Regions from separate parts of the Synechococcus sp. PROS-U-1 genome, predicted to be linked through region 2. Evidence: predicted binding sites of a transcription regulator. Region 2 holds the regulator's gene; the other holds the start of a gene.
The links. The regulator NtcA, encoded in region 2, controls nitrogen genes in cyanobacteria. The targets are predictions, from matches to a motif close to GTANCNNNNGNTAC.
Positions count from the first base shown of each region.

Region 1 (4,338 bases), 420 kb from region 2:
CCTCAACCTCTTTGAGGGTGGTTTCGGAGATCGCCATGGTTCCACTCAGGGAGTGGAGGATGCCCACCTTGATTTCGCCGTCGAAATCGCCACCGGAAGAATCACCGCCGCCACCGCAGGCCGTCATGGTGACGCCAACAGCTGTTGCAGCAAAGCCAGCAAGGACTCGCTTTGAAAGTGAACTAATCATTTCCCGAAAGACACGCGAAGAAACAAAGACCGCCTAGGGGCGTTCTCAGAAGGTATTGAGGGCAACAACCAGAGAAATGTATCCAATCGCACTATTTGCCGATTCCAAGGTTTTTGGCAATTAGTTCGGTAGCTGTTGCAACAAGAAGTCCACCACCTTCTCCAATCCCTGACCGTTATGGAGGTTGGTGAAACACCACGGCCTATCTCCGCGCATCCGCCGGGTGTCCTGTTCCATCACCGCAAGGTCGGCACCGACCTGAGGAGCCAGATCAATCTTGTTGATCACCAGCAAATCCGAGCGCGTGATGCCTGGCCCTCCCTTGCGGGGGATCTTGTCGCCAGCCGCAACGTCGATCACATAAATGCAGAGATCCACCAACTCAGGGCTGAAGCTCGCCGCCAGGTTGTCGCCGCCACTCTCAACAAGAACAAGATCAAGATCAGGAAATTGCGCCTCCAGCTCTGCCACAGCGGCTCTGTTGATCGAGCAGTCTTCGCGGATCGCCGTGTGAGGGCAACCACCGGTCTCCACCCCACGGATCCGCTCTGGATCCAGGGCACCGGCACGGGTGAGGAACTGGGCATCCTCCTGGGTGTAAATGTCATTGGTGACCACCGCGAGCTGCAGGTCGTCGCGCAAGCGGCGACAGAGCGCCTCCACCAGTGCGGTCTTGCCGGATCCCACAGGACCCGCCACCCCCAGGCGCAGTTTGCTGCTCATCAGCTTCGAAATAGGCGTGAATACAGCTCAGCATGGGCAAGCTGCGCCATGCCCGCACCAACGCCACTGCTCCAGAGCTGCTGCGGATCGGCCGCCTGGAGCAACAGCGCTTGCGACGCAATCATCGGCAGCAGACGCCGTTGAAGAACCTGCGCTCGGGACGGACCTAACGGCAGCAGCCGTACCGCTGCACTGAGCTGATTGGCGACCCAGCCGTAGAGGTACCCCTCCACCATGTCGTTAGCTGGAACCGACAAGCCCACAGCGGCCCAGGCCCAGGCCGCTGGCCAGCTCAAGGGAACGGGTTCAGGCAGGTCCTGTCCCATGTCAGACATCAACTGCAGCAGCGACATCCCCATCTGACGCTGTTGCGCACGAAGCTCTGCCGCTTCACGGGTGGCCAACAACCAGGCATCCAGATCGAGAAGGCGCGCTTTGGCCGCGCCATCCGCCTGGGTTGACCACCCCACCAACGCCTCTGCAAGGGGCCTCAAGGCAGCGGCCTCCAGTCGCACCGCGCCCCACTGCAGCTCAGCCTCCAACCAAGCCTGAACGGCCTGCTCATCAGCGATGGAGCCAGCCTGGATCAGCACCTCCAGACCCTCTGAGTAGCTGAAGGCACCAACGGGCAACGCCGGGCTGACCAATTGCAACAACGCCAGGGATGTCATCCGTGCTGATGCCCCCCATAGGCACCACCTTCGGGAGCAAACGGCTGTAGGCAGCGACTGACCGTCAAACCGCGCCCTTCCAGCATCGTGGCCAGCACGGAATCGTCTGGAAGCAACAGCTCCTGCTCATGCAGCTCAAGAGCGACATGGCGATTGCCCAGGTGATATGCCGCCTGCAACAGCTCCAGGGGATGCGACCCCTGCACCCGCAACAGCGCTTCCGGGGCTGCCGTCACCTCCACAACGGTCAAACCGGACTGATCCCCCAGCAGATCACCAGGTTGCAGAGATCCCACACGGGGCAACTGAAGCAGCACCGGACGACCGCAGGAGGTGGTCCGACGACCGCGCAGCACCGTGCGCTCTTCGGCTGTCAAAGGCAAGTGCAGGGTTGCCGTGGCACTGCTGTTCTGCAGGCGCTGCTCCAGCACGACCACCGCATCCGTCACCAGCGCCTCCTGTCCAGATCCACAACGAAAGCGTGCCGACAGAACAGCTGCACTTTGGTGTTCATTGCTACAGAGTCGAAACCGGCGGCGGCGGAGCGTGAGGCCATGCAACGTCTTGATCCTTGGCACGGCCGCTGCGACCTGCAGTTTCATGCCACCAACGGCAGCACCCGACACCAGGGGGGCTGCACGGCTCCGTTCAAGCTGCTTCGCAGCGAACGCGGTGATGACGGACGCTGCGAGCTGCCGGTGCTGCACACCGCTGGAGGCCTGGTGGGCGGCGATCAACTCAGCCTCGACATCAAGCTTGAAGCCAGCAGCCGCGGCCTGATCACCAGCGTGGCGGCGCAGAAGGTTTACGGGTCGATCGGCCGCAGCCGCCTGCAACCCGAGGGTTGCTTTGCCCATCAACAGGTGCGCTGCTCGCTGGCCAACGGCAGTGATCTCGAATGGCTGCCGCAGGAACTGGTGCTATACGCCGATGCCTTGTTCGAGCAGGAGCTGACGGTGACCCTGCCCGAGGACGCCTCCTTTCTCAGCGCAGAAATCGTGCGCTTGGGTCGAACCGCCGCCGGCGAAACCCTCCAGCAGGGACGCTGGCGGTCGCACCTCACCATTCAGCGCGTCGCGGCCAGCAGCTCAACCTGGGAGCTGGCGGATCGCGTGGAACTGGGCGGCGCCAGCCTGGACAGCCCGCACGGGTTAGGAGGCGCCCCTGTGTTCGGCACGCTGGTCTGGGCCGCGCCGATGGCCATGGGCGCCAAAACAACAGAAAAACTGCTGGAAGGAGCAAGGGCCGACCGAGAGGGACTGACGGGCACGATGCGCTGCGGCACCCTCGATCAGGGATTAATCGCGCGCTATTCCGGCACTTCCAGCCGCGATGCCCGCTTCTGGTTCAGCCGAATCTGGGAGCGCACACGAAGGCTCCGGGGCCTGACAACACCTCGCATCCCCAGGGTCTGGCCCCTGCAGGAGCAGCCTCTGCGCCGACAAACGTCCACCGTGAACGCTTTCGAGGCTGCAGCAGAGACACACTGAAGAAGACCGAGCTTCGCCATGCATCTCAGTCCCCAGGAAAAGGACAAACTCCTGATCGTGACCGCGGCACTGCTTGCCGAGCGGCGCTTGAACCGCGGCCTCAAGCTCAACCACCCCGAAGCGGTGGCCTGGCTCAGTTTTCTGGTGTTGGAAGGCGCCCGTGACGGCAAGAGCGTGGCGGAGCTGATGCAGGAGGGCACCACCTGGCTGCAGCGCGACCAGGTGATGGAGGGCGTACCCGAGCTCGTCCATGAGGTGCAGATCGAGGCCGTCTTCCCCGATGGCACCAAGCTCGTCACCCTGCATGACCCGATTCGCTGAGACAGAACCCATGGCACCTCTCATTCCAGGCGAACTGCTTCCCGAACCGGGTGAACTCGAACTGAATGCAGGCCGACCCGTCACCACGGTGAGCGTCTCCAACAGTGGGGATCGCCCTGTGCAAGTGGGCTCCCATTTCCATTTCGCCGAAGCCAACGCCGCCCTGCAGTTCGACCGGGCCGCAGCCCGCGGTCAACGGCTCGACATCCCCGCCGGCACGGCCATCCGCTTTGAACCCGGCGACAGCCGCGACGTGAACCTGATTCCCTTCGCCGGTGCGCGACGCGTCATCGGCTTCAACGGCCAGATCAACGGACCCCTCGACGCCTGACCCATGCCCTACCGCATCTCCCGCCAGGCCTACGCCGAGACCTACGGACCCACCACCGGCGACCGGGTTCGCCTGGCCGACACCGAGCTGATCCTCGAAGTCGAGAAGGATTTCACCGTGTACGGCGACGAGGTGAAGTTCGGCGGCGGCAAGGTGATTCGCGATGGCATGGGCCAGTCCCAGACCCCTCGAGCCGAGGGCGCCGTCGACACGGTGATCACCAATGCTCTGATCCTGGATTGGTGGGGCATCGTCAAAGCCGATGTCGGACTGAAAGACGGTCGGATCGTGGGCATCGGCAAAGCCGGCAACCCCGACACCCAGGAAGGGGTGACCATCGTGGTGGGCCCCGGCACCGAAGCGATCGCTGGGGAAGGTCACATCCTCACGGCCGGTGGCATCGACACCCACATCCACTTCATCTGCCCCCAGCAGATCGAAACAGCTCTGGCCAGTGGCGTCACCACCCTGATGGGAGGCGGCACCGGACCAGCCACCGGCACCAACGCCACCACCTGCACCCCTGGCGCCTTCCACATCGGGCGAATGCTCCAGGCCGCTGAAGGCCTGCCGGTGAATCTGGGCTTCTTCGGCAAGGGCAACGCCAGCACC
Region 1 covers NZ_CP047951.1:2,498,288-2,502,625, forward strand. Annotated here, with positions in the region: gene urtA (urea ABC transporter substrate-binding protein) at 1-190, opposite strand, end outside; gene ureG (urease accessory protein UreG) at 311-913, opposite strand; gene SynPROSU1_RS13430 (urease accessory protein UreF) at 913-1,584, opposite strand; gene ureE (urease accessory protein UreE) at 1,581-2,033, opposite strand; gene SynPROSU1_RS13440 (urease accessory protein UreD) at 2,139-3,074, shown strand; gene SynPROSU1_RS13445 (urease subunit gamma) at 3,093-3,395, shown strand; gene SynPROSU1_RS13450 (urease subunit beta) at 3,406-3,726, shown strand; gene ureC (urease subunit alpha) at 3,730-4,338, shown strand, end outside.
Region 1: the regulator NtcA is predicted to act here: its motif matches at 2,091-2,104, upstream of SynPROSU1_RS13440 (urease accessory protein UreD).

Region 2 (4,338 bases):
AGATCAGAAATTCCTGGGGGGACAGGCGCAGGTCGTAGCCATAGGAGGAGCAACCAAAACTAAGCACGGGACGCAGCTTTTGCTCCGGATCCAGATGACGGACAAGGCCGTTCTGGAATGGCTCGATCATTCCCTGCCCGGCCTGTTCAGTGATCCAGCGATCGCACTTGAGCATCAGAAACCTCGGCGCAACTCCGTGACTTGGTCTGCCATCTCCACCACACCGGCGGGGATCGCAGGTCCAGTGATGATCACATCCATCGAAGCGGGCCGCTGCTCGAGGGCTTCAATCACGTCCGCCTCATCCAGGTATCCAAAGGCCACAGCAAGCCCGATTTCATCCAACACCAGCTGATCGAGATCGCCCTGGATCAGATGCTGACGGCAGATGGACCAAACCGCGGCCACCGCCTCCGCACCTCCAGGGTGGCCCGGCGAGGAGAGGCAAAGGGGTACCTCGGGCCGTAGCCAAACCAGGCCACCGCAGAGTTGAACGCGTCCTGCAGGCCCCTGCTGCACGCCCCCTTTGAGGAACTGACTGATCAGCACCCGACTGCCCAGACCGGCGGCCCGCATCGCTTGACTAAGAACACTGGCAAAGCTGCCGCGGTAGGGCGCGGTGTGCACCTGCAGCTGGCCTTCGGGAGCCACCAGGACGAGCGGTGGAGGATCGGAGACAGGTGGAAGAGGTCTGAGGCCAGCCCGCTGCAAAGCCTGCTGATCCCGATCCAGGGAGTCCTGGAACGCTTGGGGGTCGGCAAGGCTTGTGGTCATCACTGCAACATCCGTCCGGGCAACCCCGGCAAGACCTTGAATGTAGCGGCGAGTTGACATTCCACAAGGGGATTGACACCACCCATGGTGTCTGGAAAGGGCAAGAACCACCCGCCTGCGAGGCTTGAAGAACTGCACACCACCGATGAGCCAACCGCTTGAAAGCCGCACTGATGGCCGCAGTCCCCAGCAGTTGCGACCGTTCTCGGTGACCTGGAATCCCATGGGTTTTGCCTTGAGCTCCCTTGTGGTTCACACAGGCAGAACCGCTGTTCTCTGCAGCGTCTGCCTCGAGGAGAACGTTCCCCGCTGGCGCAAAGGGGAAGGGTTGGGATGGCTCAGCGCCGAATACCGGCTACTGCCGGGATCCACGCCACAGCGGCAATCTCGGGAGCTGATGAAACTGTCGGGCCGCACACAGGAGATTCAACGGTTGATCGGCCGAAGCCTGCGGGCCGTGATCGATATGAAGCGCCTGGGGGAGCGCACGCTGCTGATCGACTGCGATGTGATCCAGGCCGACGCCGGCACCCGGACGGCCTCCATCACCGGGGCTTGGCTCGCCCTTGAGCAGGCCTGCCTCTCACTCGTGGATCAGGGACTCCTGGAACAATCGCCGCTGGTCGACCAGGTCGCCGCCGTGTCCGTCGGCCTGGTGGATGGCAAGGCGTTACTGGATCTGGATTACAGCGAAGACAGCAGAGCTGAGGTCGATCTCAATGTTGTGCAGGCTGGAGATGGTCGCCTGCTGGAGATCCAGGGGACTGCGGAGGGAGCGCCCTTCAGCCGCAGCCAGCTCAATGAATTACTGGATCTGGCTGAGCCTGGATTGACATCATTAATGCAAGCGCAACGCCAAGCCATCAACGAGCACACCAGCGTTAGGTAATAACCGCTACACGGCGGCAACGGCTTGCTCCGTAGCTTCGCCTCACCAGGGGGTTGTTATGACAAGTAGCCGAGGTTTCAGCCGATACACCCCCCAGATGGTGGCTCCAGCTCCCAGTGCAGAACCCGCCAACCGCTCTCTGCTGGAGATCATTCGGGATCTCGACGGCGCCAGTAGTGAATTGGTAGACCGCAACAAGACCATCTTTTTCCCGGGGGATCCCGCCGAACGGGTTTACCTGATTCGCCGCGGAGCCGTCCGCCTCTCCCGCGTTTATGAGTCAGGGGAAGAGATCACGGTGGCGCTGCTGCGCGAGAACAGCCTGTTTGGCGTGCTGTCGTTGCTGACCGGTCAACGATCCGATCGCTTCTATCACGCCGTGGCCTTCACCAGAGTGGAGATGGTGACAGCGCCGGCGACATCCGTAAAGGCGGCGATCGAGGCAGACACGAGCGTTGGCCTGCGCTTGCTACAGGGTCTGTCCAGTCGGATTCTTCAGACCGAAACGATGATCGAAACCCTGACCCACAGGGACATGTCATCGCGGCTGGTGAGCTTCCTGCTTGTGCTGTGCAGGGATTTCGGCGTAGCGGATGAGCTGGGAATCACGATCGACCTGCGCCTGTCCCATCAGGCCATCGCCGAAGCGATTGGCTCAACGCGCGTCACAATCACGCGTCTGCTGGGAGACTTGCGTCAATCCGGTCTGGTTCAGATTGACCGCAAAAAAATCACTGTTCTGGATCCGATCGCTCTGGCCAAACGATTCAGTTAGGCAGCAGGTTGAGCAACAGGTGCAGCCATGAGCGGCTGGGCACTGATCCTGGTTCTGCTGGTGCTCGGGGGCGTGCTGTCGACCCTGGGAGACCGGTTGGGCAGTCGCGTCGGCAAGGCCCGCCTGAGTCTGTTCAAGATGCGCCCGCGTCGGACTGCCGTTCTGATCACGGTGTTGACCGGCAGCCTGATCAGCGCACTGTCGCTCGGCGTGCTTCTGATGGTGAGCCGCCAGCTTCGGGTGGGCCTGTTTGAACTGGATGCCCTTCAGGCGAGGCTGCAGGACAGCCGGCGGCAGCTCGATGCAGCCGAACGGGAACGGCAAGAAACCCGAACGGAAACCAACCGGATCGCCGCTGAGCTCAAGCAGTCACAGCAACGGGCGGATACCTTGCGTCGCGAACTGGCTCCCTTGCAGAACGAACGCGCCCAACTCGAGGCAGAACGCGAACGGCTGAGCCGGGATATCGCTGCTCGCGATGCCGATATCCAGCGCACGGAAGCCGAATTAAACAGCGTGCGAAACCGGATCAGATCCGGTGAACAGGAACTCAAGGAACTTGAACGCAATCTGGTCGCCCTCCGACGTGGATCGGTTGTTATTAGCAGCGGGCAGACCTTGGCGAGAGCGACGGTTCGCCTCGATGCTCCGGGTCAAGCGAAACAGGCTGTCGACAGGCTGTTGCAAGAGGCCAATGTCAACGCGTACGGCAAGGTCAGGCCCGGTGAAGCACCCAAACGACAGCTGATCCGCGTTCCCCGCAGCGACGTGGAACGCCTGCAGACCATCCTCCGTAAACCAGATACCTGGGTGATCTCACTGCGCTCCGCCACCAATGTGCTGCGCGGCGAAACGGCGGTCTATGCCTTCCCCGAGGTGCGCCCGAACCGCCCGGTGGCCCAAAACGGTGACGTGCTGGCGACCACCACACTGCAACCCAATGAACGCACACCGGAGGGCATTCTCACGCGGCTGAACCTTCTCTTGGCCTCGGCCTATGCCGAGGTGCAACGGCGAGGATCCCTCACCGAGGGACTGCAGTTCGATGGAGCAGCACTGTCCCAACTCGCCGAGACATTGATTGAGGGACCCAGCCAAAGTGTGGTCTTGAAGGTGATTGCATCAGGGGGCAGCGCCAGCGCCGATCCTGTCGTCGTTACGGTTGAAGCATCCCCATGAAACGGGTGGCCGTGCTCGACCCAGGCCGCTGCAAGTGTGGCCTTGTACTGGCCGATCTTCACCTTGGCCTTGTGCTCGAGGGGCATGTTTTGGCTCCAGAAGCCGTGGAGCCCTGGCTGGAGCTGTGGAATCAAGACCAACTTCTGGACGGCATCCTGATCGGCGATGGCACCGGATGCCAAGCGTGGATCAAGCGGCTGGAGCGCTTGGGCAGCCTCACCGTGATTCCAGAGCGGGGAACAACCCTGCGTGCACGAGAGCGTTACTGGATGCTGTGGCCAGCGCGGGGATGGCGACGAATGCTGCCGACAGGGCTGCGCATTCCACCGGTGGACCTGGATGCTGTTGCCGCCCTTGTGATGCTGGAGGAGCACCTGCAGTGCCAACTTCGATGGCCGGAACCTGCACCCACGTTCTCGCTCAGAACCTGGCCCTGACCATGAAGGTGTAATCGCCTCCCGGTTCAAGTCTGTAATCGGAGCGCACCAGGAACCGCCGCAAAGCATCTTCAATCAGGGCGCGTCCCAAGGACGGCTCCACCAACAGCTCACCGCGGTCAAACGCCCAGGAGAACTGCCACTCGAACCCCCCAGCCGAGACCTCACCCTCAACACACTGCGCCTGAAAGCATTGGCGGAGCACCCGCAAATGGGCGGTTGTCGCCGGAAGAGCCGGCATCAGTCACCGGCCTCCAGGTCGTAGCGAAACCCGTTAATCCAAG
Region 2 covers NZ_CP047951.1:340,016-344,353, reverse strand. Annotated here, with positions in the region: gene dcd (dCTP deaminase) at 1-175, opposite strand, end outside; gene SynPROSU1_RS01680 (cob(I)yrinic acid a,c-diamide adenosyltransferase) at 175-774, opposite strand; gene rph (ribonuclease PH) at 920-1,663, shown strand; gene ntcA (global nitrogen regulator NtcA) at 1,722-2,438, shown strand; gene SynPROSU1_RS01665 (DUF3084 domain-containing protein) at 2,466-3,617, shown strand; gene SynPROSU1_RS01660 (resolvase) at 3,614-4,054, shown strand; gene SynPROSU1_RS01655 (DUF3146 family protein) at 4,038-4,295, opposite strand; gene pth (aminoacyl-tRNA hydrolase) at 4,295-4,338, opposite strand, start outside.